DNA from 3 places in the Clostridium celatum genome. Region 3 is predicted to be linked to each of the others. Evidence: riboswitches for the same ligand, from Rfam matches in the RefSeq annotation. Region 3 holds a riboswitch; each other region holds the start of a gene.
What was found. A riboswitch is a leader RNA that binds a small molecule or an ion and turns the genes downstream of it on or off. The one in region 3 is predicted to bind S-adenosylmethionine.
Positions count from the first base shown of each region.

Region 1: it holds a riboswitch for S-adenosylmethionine, as region 3 does, so the genes downstream of both, LPC13_RS11655 (methionine ABC transporter ATP-binding protein) here and metF (methylenetetrahydrofolate reductase [NAD(P)H]) in region 3, are expected to answer to the same signal.
Region 2: it holds a riboswitch for S-adenosylmethionine, as region 3 does, so the genes downstream of both, LPC13_RS06370 (O-acetylhomoserine aminocarboxypropyltransferase/cysteine synthase family protein) here and metF (methylenetetrahydrofolate reductase [NAD(P)H]) in region 3, are expected to answer to the same signal.

Region 1 is NZ_JAJKGM010000028.1:23,353-31,462, reverse strand. It holds gene LPC13_RS11700 (stage V sporulation protein D) at 1-65, shown strand, start outside; gene ftsW (putative lipid II flippase FtsW) at 88-1,338, shown strand; gene LPC13_RS11685 (hypothetical protein) at 1,847-2,206, shown strand; gene LPC13_RS11680 (hypothetical protein) at 2,338-2,508, shown strand; gene LPC13_RS11675 (hypothetical protein) at 2,514-2,822, shown strand; gene LPC13_RS11670 (RNA polymerase sigma factor) at 3,048-3,542, shown strand; gene LPC13_RS11665 (DUF4179 domain-containing protein) at 3,535-4,830, shown strand; gene LPC13_RS11660 (DUF503 domain-containing protein) at 5,119-5,406, shown strand; SAM riboswitch class I at 5,519-5,713, shown strand; gene LPC13_RS11655 (methionine ABC transporter ATP-binding protein) at 5,866-6,831, shown strand; gene LPC13_RS11650 (methionine ABC transporter permease) at 6,831-7,478, shown strand; gene LPC13_RS11645 (MetQ/NlpA family ABC transporter substrate-binding protein) at 7,625-8,110, shown strand, end outside.
Region 2 is NZ_JAJKGM010000010.1:26,288-34,397, reverse strand. It holds gene LPC13_RS06375 (homoserine dehydrogenase) at 9-1,226, opposite strand; gene LPC13_RS06370 (O-acetylhomoserine aminocarboxypropyltransferase/cysteine synthase family protein) at 1,248-2,525, opposite strand; SAM riboswitch class I at 2,636-2,792, opposite strand; gene LPC13_RS06365 (5-formyltetrahydrofolate cyclo-ligase) at 2,861-3,439, opposite strand; gene LPC13_RS06360 (homoserine dehydrogenase) at 3,537-4,553, opposite strand; gene LPC13_RS06355 (DUF1540 domain-containing protein) at 4,721-5,035, opposite strand; gene LPC13_RS06350 (glutamine--tRNA ligase/YqeY domain fusion protein) at 5,383-7,044, shown strand; gene LPC13_RS06345 (hypothetical protein) at 7,564-7,794, opposite strand; gene LPC13_RS06340 (hypothetical protein) at 8,061-8,110, opposite strand, start outside.
Region 3 is NZ_JAJKGM010000004.1:63,860-71,969, reverse strand. It holds gene LPC13_RS03050 (LytR/AlgR family response regulator transcription factor) at 1-370, opposite strand, end outside; gene LPC13_RS03045 (homocysteine S-methyltransferase family protein) at 552-2,930, opposite strand; gene LPC13_RS03040 (methionine synthase) at 2,920-3,585, opposite strand; gene LPC13_RS03035 (S-ribosylhomocysteine lyase) at 3,752-4,207, opposite strand; gene metF (methylenetetrahydrofolate reductase [NAD(P)H]) at 4,230-5,105, opposite strand; SAM riboswitch class I at 5,226-5,329, opposite strand; gene LPC13_RS03025 (MraY family glycosyltransferase) at 5,374-6,324, opposite strand; gene LPC13_RS03020 (V-type ATP synthase subunit D) at 6,546-7,193, opposite strand; gene LPC13_RS03015 (V-type ATP synthase subunit B) at 7,197-8,110, opposite strand, start outside.

The sequences.
Region 1 (8,110 bases), on a different contig from region 3:
GTGGAACTGTAGTTAAAAAAGATACTAAAGTAGAAATTATCCTTAAAGAGGAATCAGAATATTAATTCTACAAGTGGGAGGTGAAATATGAATAAGTATAAGAGTACAACTCAAAGAAAAAAAGTAAGTAAATCTAAAAGAGTTAAGAAAAAAAATTTAAAAAAGAAGAAGGTTAAAATGGGTGAAGTAAATCTTGGTTTATTCTATACTATTTTAGCACTTGTAGCTATTGGGGTTGTGATGGTTTTTTCAGCTAGTTCATATTATGCATTATATGAACAAGAAAATGTATTTCATTTCTTATATAAAGAAATAATTTGGGCTGTAGGTGGGTTAATTGCATTATTAATTATTATGCAATTTGATTATCATAAATATAAAAAGGCGACAATTTTATTATATGTAGTAGCAATTTTATGTTTAGCTGTAACGCCATTTATTGGAGTTGAAGTAAATGGAGCTAAACGTTGGCTTGATATTTTTGGAATATCATTCCAACCATCAGAGCTTGCAAAGTATGCAACTGTATTTTTCTTAGCATATATGATTGAAAAAAGAGGTAGAATGCAAGAAAGTTTTTGGAAAGGGCCTATGTTTTATCTAGTATTTGTAGGGATTTTAGCTGGGTTAGTATTAGTAGGAAGAAACTTAAGTATTACAGCAGTTATAATGTTTGTTGCATTTATAATGCTTTATGTTTCTGGGATGAAAAGAAAACATATAGCAAATATATTTGCTATGGGGGGAGTCTTAGGAGTATTAGCTATTCTTATAGAACCTTATAGAATTGCGAGAGTGTTGAATTTTACTAATCCATTTAAAGATGCATCTGGAGATGGATATCAATTAGTTCATTCTTTTTATGCATTAGGTTCAGGTGGGTTATTTGGAGTTGGTCTTGGTAACTCAAAGCAAAAGGCATTATATATGCCAGAACCACATAATGACTTTATATTTTCAATTATAGGTGAAGAGTTTGGATTAGTTGGATGTACAGTTGTAATTGGATTATTTTTAATTTTAATATTCCAAGGTTTAAATGTAGCAGCAAAAGCTAAAGATAAATATGGAAGATTATTAGCTATTGGAATTACTTCTGTAGTTGGGATACAAGCGATAATAAATATTGCAGTTGTAACAGGAAGTATGCCTGTTACGGGAGTTCCTCTTCCGTTTATAAGTTATGGAGGTACTTCACTTGTATTCAATTTATGTGCTATGGGAGTATTACTTAATATTTCTAGTCAGCGTAGAGTACCAAATAAGGAAGTAAAACCTAAGGAAATAGAAGAAAATCAAACCAATAATATCTATAGCTTTAGTAATTATAATAAATAAAGTTTTTGATAAAGGTCTTAGTATAGTTTTGTAAAACTAATATTAGGACCTTTTATACAATAATAAAGGCAATATCCAGATGATTATAGTAAATTTAGATTTATGATGACAAAGATAAAATTAGAACAAATGAGCTATCTAAAAAAGGGTGGAATAACTAAGACAAATCTTTCAGTACTTAAAAATAATAAATCAAAAGTTATTATTTTTTTAATTTTATATAAAATATGTAATACTTTAGAGTACTAATGAAGTGATATTTTAGAATATAGAAATGATAATAAAGAGTAAGGAGAGAGAAGAAAATGAGATGAAGAGAGAGTCCAAATTTATAATAAAGAAGATATGGTTAATATCAATAATTATCTTTATAACTGTGATTATATTAAGTTGTTTTTTTAAAATAAAATTTTTTATATTTGGAATTAATCCAAATTTTTTATATTATATTTTATTTCTCATTATTATTATATGTCCAATTGTATTTTTCTGTTGTGAAAAAGAAGATATGTTATTAGGAAAGTTAATTTATACTATAACTATGGTATTAATTATAGCAATAAGTATGTTTATTTATATGTTTTTATTTAGTGGAAATAAATATTTTACTTTTAAATCTCCACAAAGAACTAATGATTTAGTTATAGAAGAAAAAAGTTTTCTTTTAAGTGGTATTAGCACATTTTATGAGAAAAAATTTGGAGTATTTATTAAACCGCTAGATATTGAAATAAATATAGATGATGGATTTAGACCATTTTCAACTGACTCATATGAAATAAATTGGATAGATGAAGATACAGTTAATGTAAGATATAATTATGGTAATGAAGATGTGTGGAAAAGTGAAATTATAAAATTAAAATGAAGCAATATAGAGATGGAGAAGAACAATAAACTTGATAGAAAGAAGTTTATATCAAATTCGCTAATAGAGATTATTATAAAAATGAAAAGAATTATTAGTTTAAAGGATAATTAAATAAGAGGAGAGGTATAATGGAAATACTATTAATAATTTTAATTGGTCTTATGATATATAATATTACTATACATATTCCAAATAAATTAAAAGAGCAAGATGAAAAACAAAGATTGCATTTTGAGGAATTACGCATAAGATTGAATAGGATAGAAAACAGTTTAGAAGAGATAAGAAATATGGAGTAAATAATATGGATATTTTTAAAATATTAAATAATGATATTGAAGGACTTAATGAAGAAGAGCGTGAATTTGCCGAGAACTTTAATGAGACTTTACGTGAAAAGATTATAGATGAACTTGCTATATATGAAACTAATGAATTAATTAAAGATTTAAAAAGTGATGAAGAAATATTTAGAGAAAAAATAGAGTATATATTTATTTATGGGAAAAAGGGATATAATAAAATGCCAACAAAAGCATTAATAGATATATACCTTGATAAGAAAAATGAAGGTGACTTTATTAATTTAATTGAAAGTCTAAGTGAAATTTAATAATACCTCAGGGGAAGTGAAAAATAATTTCCTCTGAGGTGTTTTTATTAGAAAAACCTAAAAAATATAATGCTTAATTTTTAAGATTTATAGTTTATAGAAGAATTTAAAAAATTTTAAATAGCGATAAAAAACATTTAAACAAAATAGGTTGTTCATACGTCTATATAATAGAATTAAATAAAATAGTACTATTTACATAATTTTAGATGGGAGAATACATTAATGATTAAAATTAGGGGTAGGAGTTTAGAAAAGAGATTTGAAGACTCTGTAAAAGAAAATAAAGAAAAATTTTATAGGTTGGCTTATTATTATGTGAAAAATCATCATGATGCAATGGATATATTGCAGGAAAGTATTTTGAAAGGATACTCTAATTTATCTAAGATAAAGGATGAAAATGCTATAGATAAGTATCTTAGTAGGATAATAGTTAATACAGCAGTAGATTTTATAAGAAAAAATTCTAAAGTTGTAGTTGTAGAGAATGATTATTTAAAGGATAAGTCTGTAGATGATGAAAAATCGGAAATAGGTTTAGTTATTGATACTCTTCCAGAGGAGCTTAAGGATGTTATAATTTTGAAATATTTTCATGGATATAAAATTGATGAAGTTGCAGAGGTTTTAGGTATTTCTATTTCTACTGTTAAAAATAGAATGCATAAGGCATTAAAAATATTAAGAGTAGAAATTAAGGAGGAGAGTTATGAGTAAGAATTATTTAGATGATGAAAAATTAAGATATGAAAATATAGAAATTCCTGAGGAACTTGATTTTATGGTGAGAAAGACATTGAAAGAAGGGAGAAGAAAAAGAAATTTAAAGAAATTTTATAAATATGGAAGTGGAATAGCATGCACATTTTTGCTGTTTGTAGTATTAGTAAACATTTTTCCAAATGTAGCTTATGCTATGAGCAAAGTTCCTGGTCTTGATAAACTGATAGAACTTGTGACTTTTGATAAAGGCTTTGATAATGCTGTAGAAGAGGGGCTGGTTAAAGAAATTAACTTTCAAGAGCAAAAGAATGGAGTGAAGCTTAAAGTAAATACTATTGCTGGAGATTGGAAGAGACTTTGGTTAGGATATGAGATATCAGGAGAAAAAAATTTAGGGGTTGATATTAGTATTGTTACTGAAACAGGAGGTGTATCATGGAGTACATTTTATACAGAACCATATAGTATTAAAAATGAAGAAGGAGAACAGGAATCATATATAGAGATAGCCTTTGAAGAATTTAATGAAGAATTTACTTTAGAGTTTAATGTTTATGACAAGGAAAAAGGAAGAAAAGATGATTTAAGCAAGGAGTATCTAGCAAGTTTTTCTGTACCGATAAAGCTTGAAAAAGAAATATTTAATAGTGAATTAATGGATATATCCTTAGATAATACAATTATTAACACTGAAATTGGAGATATAGAAGTAGTAAGTTTAAAAACTAGTAAAACAAGAACTATTATGGAATTTAAGCTTAATAGTGATATATATGATTATATGACCTTTGAAAATCCTAGACTTATAGATAATGAAGGAAATGAATATGAAGTAAGTTCATCTTATGAAAGTCAGGGTTTTGAAAATAACTTTATAGAACTTCAAGGTGAAATAAAGGAAAGTATTAAATCTTTAACCTTTGTTTTTGATGAAATGTATTATGCTAGAAAAGATAATAGAAATATTATAATAGACTTAAAAAATAAGGGAGTTAAACCTAACGATTACAATATTGAATTTGTAAGTTTTATAGGAAATAATCTTACTTTAAAAGCAAGGGATGTTAAAAGTATTTCTTTTGACAATATTATACTTGAAAATGGAGAAAGTTTAATTAGTGAAAGTGGGGTATCTTGTATAAGTGATGAAGAAAACAATGAATATTATGTTAAGTCATATTTAAAATTAAATGATACAATACTAGATGAAGTAAAACTTAAAATATTTTGGATAATGAAGGATAGTGTTAAAGGTGATTATATAGAATTAATAAAACAATAAAATGAATTAAGAGTTAATCTAATAATTGGATTAACTCTTAATGTTATTTTATATTATTTCTTTAAGGGAATTAATTTTTTTATAATTACTTACCTTTAATTATTTATTCTTTTGTAAGTTATATAAACTATAAATATAGTATAGTTTGTTATGATAAAATTATAAGAACAGGTAATTATATCAAGAAATAAAGTAGTTGATATATCATATATTATATAAAGAAGATTATTTTAGACATTGATATTAAAATTTACTTTTTAGTAAAAATAAAGTTTAGAGGTGAAGTAAATGAAAATATTATTAATAAAAATTGAACTTAGGGCAGAATGGGTGCATTCATTAAAAGAAAAAAGAATGATAGTCTTGAGCCTTTGTAAAAGGCTTACTAATAAGTTTAATGTGTCAGTGTCTGAAGTTGATCATCAAGATGTACATCAAAGTATAGTAATAGGTATATGTAGCGTTGGAACTTCAAGAGATGTACTTCAAGCTTTAAAGGAAAAGATTTTAGATTTTATTGAAGATAATACTGATGCAGAACTTTTAAAAATAGAAGAAGAGGTTATGGATTATTAGAAAGAATATTTAGTATAAAAAATAAAAAAAGTATATAGAAGTTATTGACAAAAATCTTCAAGTAATATATATTAATATCAACAGCAGAAAATATTGGAAAATTTAATAGATAATCTTATCAAGAGTGGTGGAGGGACTGGCCCTGTGAAACCCAGCAACCTATTAACAGTTAAAAGTTAGTAGTTAAGGTAAAACTTCAATGGTGTTTTAAAATTTGGAGATTTTAAAGAAATTTTAACCTTAACAATCAACTAATAACTATTAATGTGGTGCTAATTCCTGCAGTTTTTTAACTGAGTGATGAGAGGGTAAATTTAATAAGTGTATTTATACGTACTTGAGTTTATTCTCTAGTGCGTTTTTTTTATATTTTTTCTTAAATTAATAAAAAGTATAGTATTTAAGTAGTAAGCTTAAAATTTATGATTTTTATTATTAACTAAATGGAGGTGGACAAACATGATTAAAATGCAAAATGTAAAAAAGAGTTTTGGAGATATAGAGGTTTTAAAGGATATTTCACTAAATATAAATGAAGGTGAAATATATGGACTTATTGGACATAGTGGGGCAGGTAAATCAACACTTTTAAGATGTATAAATGCCTTAGAAGATTATAATGACGGATCTATAGTTGTTATGGATAAGGAAGTTAACAAATTAACTGAAAAAGAAAAGAGAGTATTCAGAAAAGATTTAGGAATGATATTTCAAGGATTTAATCTTTTAAATAGAAAAACTGTATATGATAACGTAGCACTTCCATTACAAGTGTGGGGAGAGGATAAGGCTTGTATAAAAAAGCGTGTTAATGAGCTTTTAGAGATTGTAGGGCTTTCAGATAAAGCAAAAAGTAAACCAAAAGAGCTTAGTGGAGGACAAAAACAAAGAGTTGCTATAGCTAGAGCATTAGCATTAGAACCAAAGATTCTTCTTTGTGATGAAGCAACATCAGCTTTAGATCCTAAAACAACAAAAGATATACTTTCACTTTTAGACGATATCAATAAAAAATTAGGAATTACAATAGTTGTTGTTACCCATCAAATGGAGGTTGTAAAGCAAATTTGCCAAAGAGTTGCATTGCTTCAAGGTGGAGTATTAGTAGCAGAAGGAAAGGCAGAGGAGGTATTCTTAAGACCAGAAGTATCGCTTAAAAAATTCTTAGGAGAAGATGAAGAAGATGCACTACCAAATACCGGAGTTAATATTAAGTTATTTTTCCCAAGTAATTCTTCAGAAAATGCTCTTATAACTAAGATGGCAAGAGAACTTAATATAGATTTTTCTATAGTTGGAGGAAGGCTTGAAAAGTTTAGAGATGAGGTATTAGGTAGCTTGACTATAAATATAGATGAAAAGGATAGAGAGGAAGTTATGAAATATCTTTCATCTAAAGATGTTATATTGGAGGTGTTATTATAATGGATAGTAAAATGATTAATATAATAATAGAAGAGTTTGGAAAAACTGTTTATATGGTGTTTTTTTCAACATTATTTGCAAGTGTTTTAGGATTTTTATTAGGAATAATATTAACAGTTACAAGTGATTCTGGATTAAAACCTAATAAGGTTATTTATAGAGTTTTAGATGTAGTAATTAATGTGCTTAGAAGTTTTCCTTTTATAATTTTAATAGTAGCTATAATTCCATTTACTAGAGCTATAGTTGGAACATCTATTGGTGAAACTGCAGCAATAGTACCACTTACAATTGCAGCTGCACCTTTTGTGGCAAGGATAATAGAAGGAGCACTAAAGGAAGTTGATCCAGGAGTTATAGAAGCTGCAAAATCATTTGGAGCATCAAATACTCAAATAATATTTAAAGTTATGATTAAGGAAGCAGTACCATCAATTATTTCAGGATTAACATTAACAGTAATTAGTATAATTGGTTATTCTGCAATGGCAGGTAGTGTTGGAGCAGGTGGAATTGGTAAATTAGCAATAAGTTATGGTTTCCAAAGATTTAACACGGAAGTTATGATTGTTACTGTAGTTATTCTTATAATAATAGTCCAAGCTCTTCAAAGCTTAGGTAATTACTTATATAAGAAATTAAGTTAATTATGTTATATATAAATTATTAGTAAATAAATATAAATTTAAGTTGTAAGAAGTATTAATTAAAATATGTAAATAGTAATTAAAAGTTATTTAAATAAATAAGTTAATAAGTAATATTAAAAATAAATTTTAGGGGGAATTTTAAAATGAAGAAAAAAATTTTAGCAGGAATTTTAGCAGGAGTATTATCATTAGGTCTTATAGGATGTGGAAGTAATGGAGCTACATCTAATGAAGGAAGTAATTCAAGTGATGATAAAATAATAAAAATAGGAGTTTCTCCAGAACCACATGCATCTATAGTGGAAGTTGCAAAGCCACTTTTAGAGGAAAAAGGATATACAGTAGAAATAGTAGAATTTAATGATTATGTTCTTCCAAATACAGCGGTAGAAGAAGGTGAGTTAGATGCAAACTACTTCCAAACAATTGCATACTTAGAATCATTCAATGATGAAAAAGATACTCATCTTACTTATACAGCAGAGATTCATTTAGAACCAATGGGAGCTTTTTCTAATAAGTATAAATCTTTAGATGAAGTAGAGGATGGAGCAACAGTTGCAATTCCTGATGATACTTCAAATGAAGCAAGGGCATTAAAAGTATTAGCAGCAGCTGGGCTTATTGAA
Region 2 (8,110 bases), on a different contig from region 3:
CTTAATACTTAGATAAATATTAATTTTTTACAACCTTTATAATAAATTTCATCTTTTATAGTTTCAATAAACTTTTGGACATATGCTTCTGATGTGCACTCAATATATAATACAACTTCATCTTTTAAACTTTTATCAATAATCTTTATATTATTGAAAATATCTCTACATCTACTTACAACCTCATCCTTATCAGATGTTCTTATTCTTAAAATAGAATTACAAGTTTTATGTGCATAATTAATCATTTCTGCTTTTTCTTTATTAAAGCTACCTATATCAGAAAATCTACAATTTATAATATCATTTAAATCACTATAAACTGAACTTCCTGTTGGTAACTTTCCAGCCCCTTTTCCTATAAATATTAATTCCCCAATTTCATCCCCATTTAAAATTACTCCATTAACTTCATTATCGATTTTAGCCAATATACTATCTTCATCTACTAAAACTGGTTTTACTGAAGTATATATTTTATTCCTACACTTTACTGCTTCTGCAACTAATTTAATTTTACAATTAAATTTTTTTGCATATTTAAAATCATTGCTATCTATTTCAGTAATTCCATTTATATTGATATCTTCCCATTTAAAACTCTTATCAAAAGCTAAGCTAGACAATATTGCTAACTTTCTAGCTGCATCATATCCTTCAACATCTGCTTCTGGATTAGCTTCTGCAAAACCTAGTTTTTGTGCCTCCTTTAATGCCTCATCATAAGATAACTTTTCAGACCCCATCTTAGTTAAAATAAAATTAGTAGTTCCATTTAAAATTGCCTTTATAGCATTTACCTTATTGCCACAAAGACTTTCAGTTAATGCTTTTATTATAGGAATTCCTCCTGCAACTGCAGCTTCAAATTTTAATGAAACTGAGTTTTCTTTAGCTATATTAAATAACTCTTGACCAAAGGTCGCTATTAAGTCTTTATTAGCTGTAATAACATGTTTTTTTAAAGTTAATGCTCTTTTAACATATTCATAAGCTGGATGAATACCACCCATTACTTCAATTACAATATCACTCTCTTTTGAAAATAACTCTTCTGAATCTGTTGTAATAACCTCATAATGACTACAATTTTTATGTTTTTCTTTATTTCTAACTAATATACTAGTAATGACAACTTCATTATCATTCTTTTCTCTATTTTTATCTATTAGCTCTATTAACCCACTACCAACTACCCCATATCCCATAATAGCTACCTTAGTCATTATTCTTCCTCCTATTAATTCTTATATAGCTTCTAATGCTTCTTTAATATCATTTATTAAATCCTTACTATCTTCTATTCCAACAGAAAGTCTTAGCAAATCTGGTGTAACACCACTAGCTAACAACTCTTGCTCATTTAGTTGACTATGACTTGTAGTTGCTGGATGTAAAAGACAACTTCTTGAGTCTCCTAAAGTTACTGCTAATGCTATTAAATTTAACTTTCTACTAAATTCTTTAGCATTCTCTATTCCACCTTTTATACCAAATGTTAAAATACCACTTGCTCCACCTTTTAGATATTTCTTTGCTAAATCATAAGTTTTACTTCCTTCAAGTAATGGATAATTAACCCATGAAACTTTTTCTTGAGTTGTTAACCACTGTGCAATTTCTAAAGCATTTTTAGAATGTCTTTCCATTCTTAAATGTAAAGTTTCTAATCCTAAATTAGTTAAATAAGCATTAAATGGACTCATGCATGCTCCTAAATCTCTTAATAATGTTACTCTAAGCTTAACTATATATGCTGCTTTTCCAAAACTTTCAACATATTTAATTCCATGATAGCTTGGATCTGGTGTTGTAAAAGCACTAAATTTTTTATTTGTCCAATCGAAATTTCCACCATCAACAACTATTCCTCCAATAGTTTGAGCATGCCCCTCTGAATACTTAGTTGTTGAATGAACAACAATATTTGCTCCATGTTCAAATGGATTGCAAAGATATGGTGTTGCTACTGTATTATCAACTATAAATGGAACTTTAATTTTCTTAGCTACACTGGAAAACTTATTAAAATCTAAAACATTTAAACCTGGATTCCCTATTGTTTCTCCATATATTGCTTTTGTATTTGGTCTAACTTTAGATAAAATTTCTTCTTCAGATGCATCTGGCTCAACAAATGTAACTTCTATGCCCAAATTTTTTAAATGTACTGTAAATAAATTAACTGTTCCGCCATATAAAGAAGTTACAGAAATTAAATGATCCCCAGATTTACAAACATTTAAAACTGCATAAAGAATTGCTGATTGACCTGAAGCTGTTGCAACCGCTCCAACTCCACCTTCTAACTTTGCATACTTTTCTTCCAACGCCCCAACTGTTGGATTAGAAATTCTGCTATATAAATGTCCATCTGCTTTTAAAGCAAATAATGCTTCTAATGTATCTGGATCATCATACTTATAAGTTGCACTTTGATAAATTGGTAAAACCCTAGGTTCACCTGATTTTGGCGAATATCCACCATGAATTCCTACTGTTCCTTTTCCTAAATTATTTGACATAAATAAAGCCCCCTTTTTATTAATTTAAATTTTTATAACAAAAAAGCTATTTCTTATTATCCTTTATAGATAATGAGAAATAGCTCAATAAGCTAATTTATTAATATATACTCTCATTTCTCAGGTAAAAACCTGCAGGATTTAGCACCACATTAATAATTAACAATTTATAGTTAAACTTAATAGATAAAAATCTTCTCTAAATTCTAACTATTAATAGGTTGCTAGGTTTCTCAGGGCCAGTCCCTCCACCATTCTTAATAAAAGTTCTTTTTATTCAATTTATTATCTTTATTATACACTTATGGAATATATTTTCAATACTTTTCTAAATTTTATTTTATATAGATAAATTTATCATTTGTAATTATACAATCTACATTAATATCATGCTCTTCACTTTCAATTTTATTTATAACTTGAAAATCATATGCTAATGCTAATTTTACACTTTTACATTTAATAGCTGAAATATATTTATCATAGTATCCTCCACCATAACCAATCCTATTCCCACTTCTATCAAAAACTACTCCTGGCATTATTATCAAATCAAATTTTTCACCAAATTTATTTTTATCCACATCTATTGGTTCAAGTATACCCCACTTATCCACAATCATCTTATCTAAACTGTGAATTCTTATTGCCTTCATTTCCTTCTTACTTTTATCTGTCTTAGGCACATATATCTTTTTATTATCCATCAAAGCATAATTTATTATTTCTTTAGTGTCAACCTCTGACCCAAAACTTACATAAATAAATATGCTCTCTGAATTTTTGTAAATATCACTATCAATTACTTTTTTTAAAATTAAATTATCATACTTGCTTTTAATTTCCAAGGATAATTCATTCCGTTTATTTATAGCTTCTCTTCTTAAAATATTTTTATCCATAAATTCTATCATATACTCACTTTCTATATTTTAAATTTCACATATATAATCTATAAATAATTACTTTTAATACTGCTTCTATTAACTTATTATCTACCCTTATTTTAGTTTAATATTCTTTAAGTAATATTATATCTCTCAATATTGAAGCTGCTGCATTCATTGTTCCTGAAGCTCCTCCAATTATACTTATATCTCCTAATGTATCTGTTTTATAATAAACTCCCTTATTTTTATAATCAACAGAATATAAAGGATGGCTTTCATCTATTTGCATTGGTTTTATATATGCAATAACCTCATCATTATTCTTTTCTATCTTCCCTATTAATTTTACTTTTTTATTCTTACTTTTCTCTAATTTTAAATCCTCTAATTTAATATCTGTTATTCCTTGTATTTTTAAATCACTAAGCTTAATATCTGTATTCATTAACACATTAGATAATATTATTATTTTACTTGCTGTATCATAGCCTAATACATCAAGACTAGGATTAGATTCTACAATTCCTTCTTCTTGTGCTTCTTTTAAAGCTTTTTCGTACGTTACCTCATCATTAGTCATTTTAGTTAATATATAATTGGTAGTTCCATTTAATATTCCTTCAATAGATTTAATTTCACTTCCTGCAACATCATATATTCCTCCAGAAATAGAAGGTAATGCTCCACCTGTTGTGCATCCTATCTTTAGCTTAACTCCATTATTGTCAGCTATAGCTTTCAATTCCTTATATTTTAATACTATTGGCCCCTTATTTCCTGTAATTACATTTTTCTTATTTTCTAATGCATTTCTTATATAAGTTAATGCAGGTTCTCCATCTACTATATTAGTTGGTGTTAACTCAATTAATGTATCTATATTTGCATTTTTAATCATTGATTCAACTTTTATTTCATTATGCCATAACTTATGTTTACAAACTTCGTTTTTCTTTATAAAACTCATAAGTTCCTCTAAATCTATTCCAGTTTCACTATAAAGCCCACCATTGCTTTTAATTATACACTTCACATTAATTTTTAAATTATATTTATCAAAAATATACTTTTTCTTAGTTATAAAAAGTTCTATTAATGCTTGTCCCACTCTCCCAAATCCTATTAACGCTATATTCATCGTTTTCCCCCCAATTTATAAAATTTTATATTCACCCTTTATATTTTAAAAGCTAATTATTTTATTTAAACTTATTATAATAATTTTATTTTACTGTATAATTATTGTAAATATAGTTAAAATGACAAATTAAATATAAAATTTAATTTGTCATTTTCTATTTTTAATTAAAGCCTTGGTACAAAACTAGCACATTCTGTTCCTGTTTGAGAAGTTGCTGCTCCGCCTTCTATACTTATATCTTCAGCTTCACACATTTTACAGTTATTATATGTACAATTTTCAGCTTCACAGGTAATGTTTAATGAGAATTTTGGTGATTCTATACTATTTGTAAAAGCTCCTGTCTTTTCTTCAAAACTTTCACAACAAGTATTAACTGAACTAACTGCACTTTTTCCACCTACTTGTATTCCATCTTTACAACACATATTACTTGAATTATGAGTACAATTATGAACATTGCATATTAAATTAGTCATATAAAATCCTCCTAAAAATAAATTGTTTAAAAATGAACCTTCTTCAAAAGCCTTTTATAAAAATTATATTTCAAATAATATTATTTAGATTAATATCCATTTTTATTCTTATATATCAACAATTTTAAATAGAATCGCCAATATAATAGCTTTTTTCTCACGTAAAAGCCTAACTTTTTATATAAGTTACTTTATTTTTTACTTATATTAGATTAAAATTATTAGTAATAGTCAAAATATAAGTTAAAGTTATTTTATTTAAGAATTAATTTTATTATTAGCTTTAAGTAATAATAATTTTAAATAAATAAATCAACTTAAATATTAATAAGTAGGAGAGGTACGATATGTCAACTGAAATTAATTCTTCTAATTTTATAAGAAATATAATAGTAGATGATTTAGAAAGTGGAAAACATAAAGAAATAATAACTCGTTTCCCACCAGAACCAAATGGTTATTTACACATTGGTCATGCAAAATCTATTCTTTTAAACTTTGGGTTAGCTGAGGAATTTAAAGGTAAAACTCATCTTAGATTTGATGATACAAATCCAGTAAAGGAAGATACTGAATATGTTGAATCAATAAAAGAAGATGTTAAATGGCTTGGTGGAAACTGGGATGAACTTTATTTTGCATCAGATTATTTTGATGAAATGTATAACAGAGCTGTTCTTTTAATAAAAAAGGGATTAGCTTATGTTTGTGATTTAACTCCAGAAGAAGCTAAAGAATATAGAGGTACTTTAACTGAACCTGGTAAAGAAAGCCCTTATAGAAATAGATCTGTTGAAGAAAACTTAGATTTATTTGAAAGAATGAAAAATGGTGAATTTAAAGATGGAGAAAAAGTCCTAAGAGCTAAGATTGATATGAGCTCTCCTAATATGAATATGAGAGATCCTATTATCTATAGAATTGCTCATGCAACTCACCACAATACTGGAGATAAATGGTGTATATATCCTATGTATGACTTTGCTCATCCATTAGAAGATGCTATAGAACATGTAACTCATTCTATTTGTACTCTAGAATTTGAAGATCATAGACCTTTATATGATTGGGTTGTTAAAGAATGTGAAATGGAATCGCAACCTAGACAAATTGAATTTGCTAGATTAAACATGACTAATACAGTTATGAGTAAAAGAAAGCTTAAACAATTAGTTGACGAAGGGATTGTTGATGGTTGGGATGATCCAAGAATGCCTACTATCTCTGGATTAAGAAGAAGAGGATGTACGCCTGAAGCATTAAAGAACTTCTGTGCTGCTATTGGTGTAGCTAAAGCTAATTCTACTGTAGATTCTCAAATGCTTGATTACTTTGTAAGAGAAGATTTACAAATGAAAGCACCTAATGCCATGGCAGTTCTAAGACCTTTAAAACTAGTTATAACTAACTATCCAGAAGGTCAAACTGAAATGCTTGAAGTTAGTAATAATGCCAAAGATGAATCTTTTGGAAAGAGACTTGTTCCATTCTCAAGAGAATTATATATAGAACAAGAAGACTTTATGGAAGTTCCAATAAAAAAATATTTTAGATTATTCCCTGGTAATGAAGTTAGATTAATGGGCGCTTATTTTGTTACATGTACAGATGTAATTAAAGATGAAGAAGGTAATGTAACTGAAATTCACTGTACTTATGACCCAGAAACTAAGAGTGGTTCAGGCTTTACAGGAAGAAAAGTTAAAGGTACTATTCACTGGGTAGATGCAAATAATTGTGTACCTGCTGAATTTAGATTATACGAACCATTAATCTTAGATGATACTGAAGGAAATGAAGGAAAGCACTTCTTAGAGCAAATAAATCCAAATTCTATGGAAGTATTACAAGGATTTATTGAGCCAACGGCAATAGAAAATGCTAAACCTCAAGATAAATTCCAAATGGTTAGAAACGGATTCTTTAATATTGATACTAAATATACTACTGATGAAAAATTAGTATTTAACAGAATAGTTTCATTAAAATCTTCTTTTAAATTAAAATAAAAATACTTAAAAAGAGCTATGAGTTGATTCATAGCTCTTTTTTATTTATCTCCATCATTAGGTATAGTGAGTGTCATTGAGGTTTCATACACAGTGAATTCTTTAATTAAGGTACATACTGAGTCGCCATTTTATTCTTTTTATATTTTATTTTTTATGGTTCCTCTATCTTCGTGAAATCCATAATCTTCGGTTATGTCATTTAACAAATTAGTATCACAATCAATATCCCAATTGTTTGCTCTAATATTACTCATATTAACGATATATTTATTTACATCTGTAGTTTTTTCTTTTTTATTTATCCCATCGGTTTACCCTCCTATTTATATTTTAAAAAACTATTTTTGCATTGGTGGACACCTCCTGAATCGTATTTATATTACTTTTCCATTGGTTTGCCCTCCTAACTTTGTTTTCATTAATAGTTTGTACTTTAATACTTTCTTTATACTAGTACTTATTTCTAAAATATTTTTATATTTATAAATTTTTATTACCCGTAGTTATAACCATTTGCTAACACCATTGATTATTAGTTGCTGTTTTTTCTTTTTTCTTTCCTTTACAGCATTCTTCTACCTCTGCTTTTACTCCCGCTGGTGATGCCCATTGATTATTATATTCAGATTTTGGTGCTCCACTACTTGCACAACTACAATCTGAATGACAGCTATGACTCTCTACTTTATCACATTGACAAGTATGATTAGATTCAGTATTACATTCGCAATTTGAGTGTTTTTTCATAACTATCTCCTCCTAAAAATTTAAATAAATTTAGTCCTGATACAGCCAAGTCCAATACTTAGTTCTACCACCACTACAATATTAGTTTGTACATTTTTACTACTTAAATACCTTGTATTAATTGTTGTTGATAACATAGTAAAGTTTTTTTTCTATAATATAAAAAGTCTTAAATTTTTAGGCAATTTTCTCATAAAATTAAAGTTTTTAATATAAAAATAAAAGCCCTCAAATAATCGAGCTTTTATTTTTATTCATATTTACTTTTATTGCATTGAATTTTGACTTGGATTTTGATGAGATTTTTTATATGCAT
Region 3 (8,110 bases):
AAAGTGATGCATTTAAAAATACATTAATAATTTCTATTATCTCCTTTTCCTTAAACGGCTTTACTATAAAATCATAACAATGAACTTTTTTAAATGCTTCAATAATATGTACAACCTCTCCAGTTAGAAAAACCATCCCCGTTAATTTATACTTTTCATATTCTCTTATTTGTTTTGCAAGCTCTAATCCTGATGAATTATTTAAATTAATATCTATAAAAAATAAATTTATATCCTTTTCATTTATTAATTTAATTGCTTCATCTATAGAACCTGCCTCGTATATTCTTACATCTATAAAATTCTCCTTTATAATTGATGCTAAGGCTTGACGTTGTATCTTTTCATCCTCAACTAATAATATATTCATCTGTAGTCCTCCAACATATACCTATATGACTATATTATAATATAACTATACATAATTTGCTATATTTCGAGTAAATATTTAAATTATTATAAAATAAAAAAAACTACTTATCGTAGTCTTTTTTATTTATGATTTAAAATTTAACTCATCTATTATCTTTATTAAAATTTATAATTTAATATCATATACAATTACAATTTGCAAAATATTCTTTAGCAATTTTAACACTTTCCATTGCATCTTTTGCATAATAATCTGCATTTATCTCTTTTGCATATTCTTCTGTAAGCACAGCTCCACCAACCATAATTTTAGCATTTAAATCATTAATTTTTAATAACTGAATAGTTTCTTCCATACTTTTTACAGTGGTTGTCATAAGAGCACTTAAACCTATTAATTTTACATTTTGCTCTTTAGCACAATTTAATACTTCTTCTTTATCAACATTTTTACCCAAATCTATCACTTGAAATCCATAGCTTTCAAGCATTACTTTAACAATATTTTTACCAATATCATGTATATCTCCCTTTACTGTTGCAAGTATTATCTTTTCACTATTTATATTATCACTAATTTTTATATTATTTTTTAATATTTCAAAAGAACTTTGTACCGTTTCTGCTGAGGATATTAATTGCGGTAAAAATATTTGTCCTTTTTCAAATCTTTCTCCTACAATATTTAATGCTGGAATAATATGCTTATTTATAACATCTATAGGTTCATTTTCTTTTAAAAGTTCTTTTGTTACTGTTTGTGCTTCTTTTTTTAATCCCTTTATTATTAATTCGCTTAAGCCACTATTATTTTTATTTTCTGCTACAACTTCTTTTTTAATTTTATTTCCATATTTCTCTATGAATTTACTACCTTTTTTATCATAATTATATAGCAATTTAAAAGAATCTATCACTTCCATCATTGCTTCTGAATTTGGATTCATTATAGGTAAATTTAATCCTTCTTCTAATGCTAAAGATAGAAAAGTCTTATTTATTATTTCTCTACTAGGCAATCCAAATGATATATTAGAGACTCCTAATACAGTTTTTAAACCTAATTTTTCTCTAATTAATCTTAATGCTTTTAAAGTTTCCTTTGCACTTTGTCCATCAGCAGAAACTGGCATTACTAATGTATCTATAAATATATCTTCCTTTTTAATTCCATAGCTAATTGCTCTATTAAATATCTTTTCTGCTATCTTGAATCTTTCTTCTGCTAACGCTGGTATTCCTTCTTTATCCAAAGTTAAACCAACTACAGCTGCACCATATTTCTTCACTATAGGCAGTAATTTATCTAATATCTCATCATCTCCATTAACAGAATTAACTATAGCTTTTCCATTATAATATCTAAGTCCAGCTTCTACAGCATCTACATTAGTTGAATCTATTTGAAGAGGTGTATCTAAAATTCCTTGTAGGGATTTTACCGAATCTCTAATCCATTTTACTTCATCTATTTCTGGTAATCCAACATTAACATCTAATATAGAGGCTCCAGCTTCTACTTGCTCTATTCCTTGCTTAAGTATATAATTCATATCATTATTCTTTAGAGCTTCTTTAAATAATTTTTTACCTGTTGGATTTATTCTTTCACCTATTACTTCTACACCATTTATTTCTATAAATTTTGAAGGACTACATACAGCTGTAAAACTCACTTTAGGTCTAGAAATTATTTCTTTACTATTTATTAAAAGTCTAATTGAAGATATAAACTCTGGAGTTGTACCACAACATCCCCCTATAATAGATACACCTTCATTAATTAACTCTTCTATTCCTTCTGTAAAATCTTCTATTGAAATATCATATATTGCTTCTCCAAAAATTATACTTGGAAGACCTGCATTTGGTTGTACCATTAAAGGTAAGTTAGTATACTTTTTAATTTCTTTTATTACTTTTAAAATTTTATCTGGTCCTAATGAGCAGTTTACCCCTAAAGCATCTACACCTAATCCCTCTAAAGTAATTGCCATACTACTTGGTAGACACCCTGTAAATGTTCTACCATCCTCTTCAAAACTCATAGTACAAAATACAGGTAAATTACAATTTTCTTTTGCTGCTAAAATAGCTGCTTTTGCTTCATACAAATCTGTCATGGTTTCTATAAGGATTAAATCCGCTCCAGCCTTATGCCCTATAATTATTTGCTCTTTAAAGATTTCATATGCTTCATCAAATGATAGAGTCCCCATTGGCTCTAATAACTCTCCTATAGGTCCAATGTCTAATGCTATAAATGCATTGGTATCTTTTGTTGCTTCTTTTGCTAATGATACTGCTTTACTTATTGTCTCTTCTACAGAATAGCCACTTTCTTTAAGCTTTAATCTATTAGCTCCAAAGGTATTAGTAGTAATAATATTTGCTCCTGAATCTATGTAAGATTTATGTATCTTTATAATCATATCTTCATGACTAAAATTTAATTTTTCAGGATTTTCTCCTAACTTTAGACCATTTTTTTGAAGCATTGTTCCCATTGCCCCATCAAATAAAATTAATTCTTTATTAATTAATTCCTTAACTCCCACAATTACTTCCTCCCTTTCTAAAAACACAATCATTATATTTATTACATTTAGTACAGTCTCTCTTTGTCTTTTGTATTTTCCCCTTACTTAATCCAATAATCGCAGTTACTGATTTTCTTGGAAACAATATATTATGCTCTGTAGTTGTAACCCCTATTCTTTTGCTTGCATCAGTTACGCTTAATATTTTTTCCTGTGAATCTAATGATAAATCCCCATATCCAGGACTATATCTTGAGGTAATATTTAAATTGTTTTTCTTTGCAAATTGCTCTATATCATTTTGAATATTATCACAAACTTCTTCAATATAAGTAGTAGCACATGAATCTAAAACTATTGACTTTGTTAAACTAATCTTCTCATTGAGTATAATTTCTCTTTCGATATTTAATCCTAAAGTTACTACCATTAAGGCACATTTATCACAATGCTTTAAATGATTTTTTATATCTTCACCCTTTAAAACCAATGTAGTATCCTTTATTAAAATACCTTCATCATTATTTTCTATATTAAAATATCCATAAACATATTTAGGATCACTTTTTACAACTACTGTTTCCCTACATTCATCTATAAGTTCTTCAAGCTTTTCATCAATTATCTGTCCCCTAAAACCTAAGTATCTTAAAACTTCATCCCTATTTACCATTTAACTACCCCACTTTCAATAAAAATATACCTAACTTATAAAGAGCTTATCTGTCTAAAAAATTCATAACTTTATCTTTAGGAACTGCTATAATTTCGCTAAGCTATACATTCTTTATGAAATCATATCAGTTCCTAAAATATTATAATAGTATTTTTCGATTTAGTTATTCACCATAAATATTTAGGGAAAAACCTTTATTTAGTGCCTCTTTTGCATATTCTTTAGCTCCAAATAATGAAAGATCTCTATAATTTCCACATTGTATTTCATTTGCTGCTGGAATTTCTTTTGCTTCTAATATTTCTTTTAAAGCATTTTCTACCGCTACTTTTATTTCTTCACTATCTCTATTCCCAAATATACTTAAATAAAATCCTGTTCTACATCCCATTGGTGATAAATCAATTATTCCATCTAAATTTTTTCTAAGCTCAAATGCTAATAAATGCTCTAATCCATGCATTGCTGCTGTTCCAAAAGCCTCCTTATTAGGCTGTAAAAACCTAATATCAAATTTAGTTACCTCATCACCTTTAGGGCCATTTAATAAACAACATTTTCTTATATATGGCGCTTTTACCTTTCTATGATCTAATTCAAAGCTTTCTACTTTTTCCATAATTCATTCCTCCTAAAATTATCTATTTATTAATAGAATTAATAATTGAACTGATACTATTATTAATTTTCCTAGCAACATATGCATTATTCATACTATATAAATGTATTCCATCTACTCCACTAGAAATTAAATCTACTATTTGTTCAACAGCATATGCAATTCCTGCATCTCTTAATGCTTCTTTATCATACTCATATCTTTCCATTATTTTAATAAACTTCTTTGGCATATTTACACCACATAAAGATGTTATTCTTTCTATTTGCTTTTTATTTACTACAGGCATTATTCCTGCTTGTATAGGAGATTTTATACCTAATTTCTCTTTCTCTTCTAATAAATTGTAGAAATGATTATTATCAAAAAATAATTGTGATATAAATTGTGATGCTCCACTTTCTTCTTTAATCTTTAAATGAAGCATGTCCTCTTTTAAATCTCTCCCCTTTACATGCCCTTCAGGATAACATGCACCAAGTATGTTAAAATCTCCTCTTTTCTTTATATGAGAAATTAATTCATATGCATATTTAAAATCCCCTTTATGATTCCCCCCCTCTGGAACATCTCCTCTTAAAGCTAATATATTTTCAATACCATTAAATTTTAAATCATCCAATATAATATTTATTTCTTCTTTTGTTGAATTAATACAAGTTAAATGTGCAACTGACTCTACACCATACTTATTTTTTACTATTGATGATAACTCTGTTGTTTTATTTTTAGTTAAACTACCTCCTGCCCCATAAGTAACGCTGATGTAATCCGGTTTCAAATCTTTTAGTTCTTCTAAAGTTGAGTATATAGTATCAATAGATGATGTTGCTTTAGGTGGAAAAATCTCAAAAGAAAATACTACCTTTTTACTTTCAAATAACTCATTAATTTTCATATAAATAGCCCCCAATCTCATAAATAAATTACTAATTTCTTAACTAAAAATTATTTTTTAAGCACAAAAAAACCTAAAGGATATTTCCCTTAGGTTAATATAATTCATGCCTATAAAATATCCTTATCTATCAGCCATAAGCTGTTGGAATTAGCACCACATTAATATAGTTAATAGGTTGCCGGGTTTCAACGGGCCAGTCCCTCCACCACTCTTGATAAGTTTTAATATATTATACTATTTCTTTACATTCTTGTAAATAGCTTTATTATTTTATTAGTAGTAATATAATTGATACTATGCTACAAGTTAAACTTATTATACTTATATATGTAACAACTTGGTTTGTATTAAATCCTTTTGCTTGAAGTCTGTAATGTATCTGACTTCTATCTGCTTGATATACTGGTTTTCCTTCTGAAAATCTCTTAAATACAACAAATAAGTTATCAAATATAGGTACTGCAAGTGCTAATATAGGTATCATCAAACTCAATATTGTTGCTCCTTTAAAAGCACCATCTAAAGCAATTATACTTAAAATAAATCCTAAAAAGTTTGCACCTGAATCTCCCATAAATATCTTTGCTGGATACTTATTATAAAATAAGAAAGCTAATACTACAGCCCCTAATATAAGGGAAAATAATAATGATGTAGGTTGAACTAATATTATAGCAGTTGTTGCAAAAGTCATTGCTGATATAAATGATAATCCTCCTGCTAATCCATCCATTCCATCAGACCAATTTATAACTGTTGTTACTCCAAAAATCCAAGTTATAGTTAAAATAAACTGAACTATTTCCGGTAAATGCAAGTATACCCCAGTTAGTGGATTGGTAAAGCCTTCAAAAGATACTCCTGATTTATATACTATAACTGCTGCTAATAATTGTATTATTAATCTTGGAGTTATAGCAAATTCTTTTCCAACGCTCTTATAATAGTCATCTACTATTCCTATTAATAAAATTAATAATGCTCCTACAAAAATTCCATACTTTTCATCAAAATTATTATTACGAAGTATTATAAAATATGCTGTGAAAAATCCAATAAACATAGATATTCCACCACAAAGAGGAATTTCACCCCTATGCTTTTTTCTACTAGTAGGTTTATCTGTAAAATTATATTTAAATGATAACTTCATTAGTAATGGAGTTATCAAAAATACTATAGAAAAAGCAATAATTATAGCTATGAAATAATTCATTAAAACTCTCCTTGTTATATCAACTTATATTCTTCTTACGTATTCTATAAGCATTATACTATTAAATCTTCTTTTTATCAAATATATAATTTATATCCATAATATGAAAATAACAGGTATAAATATAGCTTTATACCTGTTATCCCTAGTGATAATGTGTTTAAGTAAAACTAATTATTTTTACTTATACCGTAGACTTCATAAGAAGATACTTATTAATACTATTCTGCAGCTCTTGCTTGAATCATATCTTTAACTTTCATAAGTCTAGTTAAAGCTCCTCTTTCATTTTCATCAAGTTTCATTCTTATAAACTTAATAGTTTCTTGTAATTGAGGAATTGTCATATATTCAAGAGCATTAACTCTTCTTCTTGTCTTTTCAATTTCATCAGCCATAAGCTGTGTTGATTTTTCAACTTCAGCTAATTCAAGTAACTTTGGAAGTATTGACTCTAGCTTACCTATAGCATCATCTAATTCAGAAGATGTATTTGCAAAACCATATGGGTAAATGCTTCCTTCACTATCTTGTAATTGTCTGTGGAATTTCATTTGTGGAACATTAACACTCATTATGTTTTTTGTTCCTACTTCAACAGATACGCTATCTTTTGGATAAGCAACTGCTTCTTCTAAGAATTCTGAACTCATTACAGCACTTGCCATAACGAAATCTTTAAAAGACCCTTCAAGTTCAGCTTCTACCGATTTTCTAAGTTCATTGTTATATTTAACAAGGTTAATGAATTGTCTCATTAATTCATCTTGTTTATCTTTAAGAAGCTTATGCCCTCTTGAAGCTGTAGATAGTCTTTTCTTCAGCTTAGATAGCTCCATTCTAGTAGGATTGACATTTAACTTTGCCATATTCTACTCTTCATCTCCCTTTGGCATATACTTTTCAAGATATTCATCTCTGATTCTCTTAAGTTCTGTCTTAGGAAGAATCTTAAGTAATTTCCAACCTAAATTTAAAGTTTCTTCTATTGATCTATTTGTTTCAAACCCTTGAGAAACATATTGTTCTTCAAAAGCTTCTGCAAACTTAGCAAATTTCTTATCTGTATCTGATAATGCAGATTCACCTAAGATTGCTGATAATTCCTTAGCTTGCTTACCTTGTGCATAAGCTGAGAATAATTGGTTCATTGTATCAGCATGGTCTTCTCTAGTTTTTCCTTTACCGATACCCTTATCTTTAAGTCTTGAAAGTGATGGTAGAACATCTATTGGAGGCATAATTCCCTTTTTGTATAATTCTCTTGAAAGGATTATTTGCCCCTCTGTAATATATCCAGTTAAATCTGGAATTGGATGTGTTTTATCATCTTCAGGCATTGTTAATATTGGAATTTGAGTGATTGATCCACCTCTTCCATTAATTCTACCTGCTCTTTCATATAATGTAGAAAGGTCAGTATATAGGTAACCTGGGTAACCTCTTCTACCAGGAACTTCCTTTCTAGCAGCTGATACTTCTCTTAAAGCTTCAGCATAGTTAGTTATATCAGTCATGATAACAAGAACATGCATATCTTTTTCGTATGCTAAGAATTCAGCAGCAGTTAATGCCATTCTTGGAGTAGCTATTCTTTCGATAGCTGGGTCAGAAGCAAGGTTCATAAATAATACAGCATTATCTATAGCACCAGTCTTCTTAAATTCATCAACGAAGAATTGAGATTCTTCGAATGTTATACCTATAGCTGCAAATACAACGGCAAAGTTAGCATCTGAATTTAAAACAGTCGCTTGTCTTGCTATTTGAGCAGCTAATTGTGCGT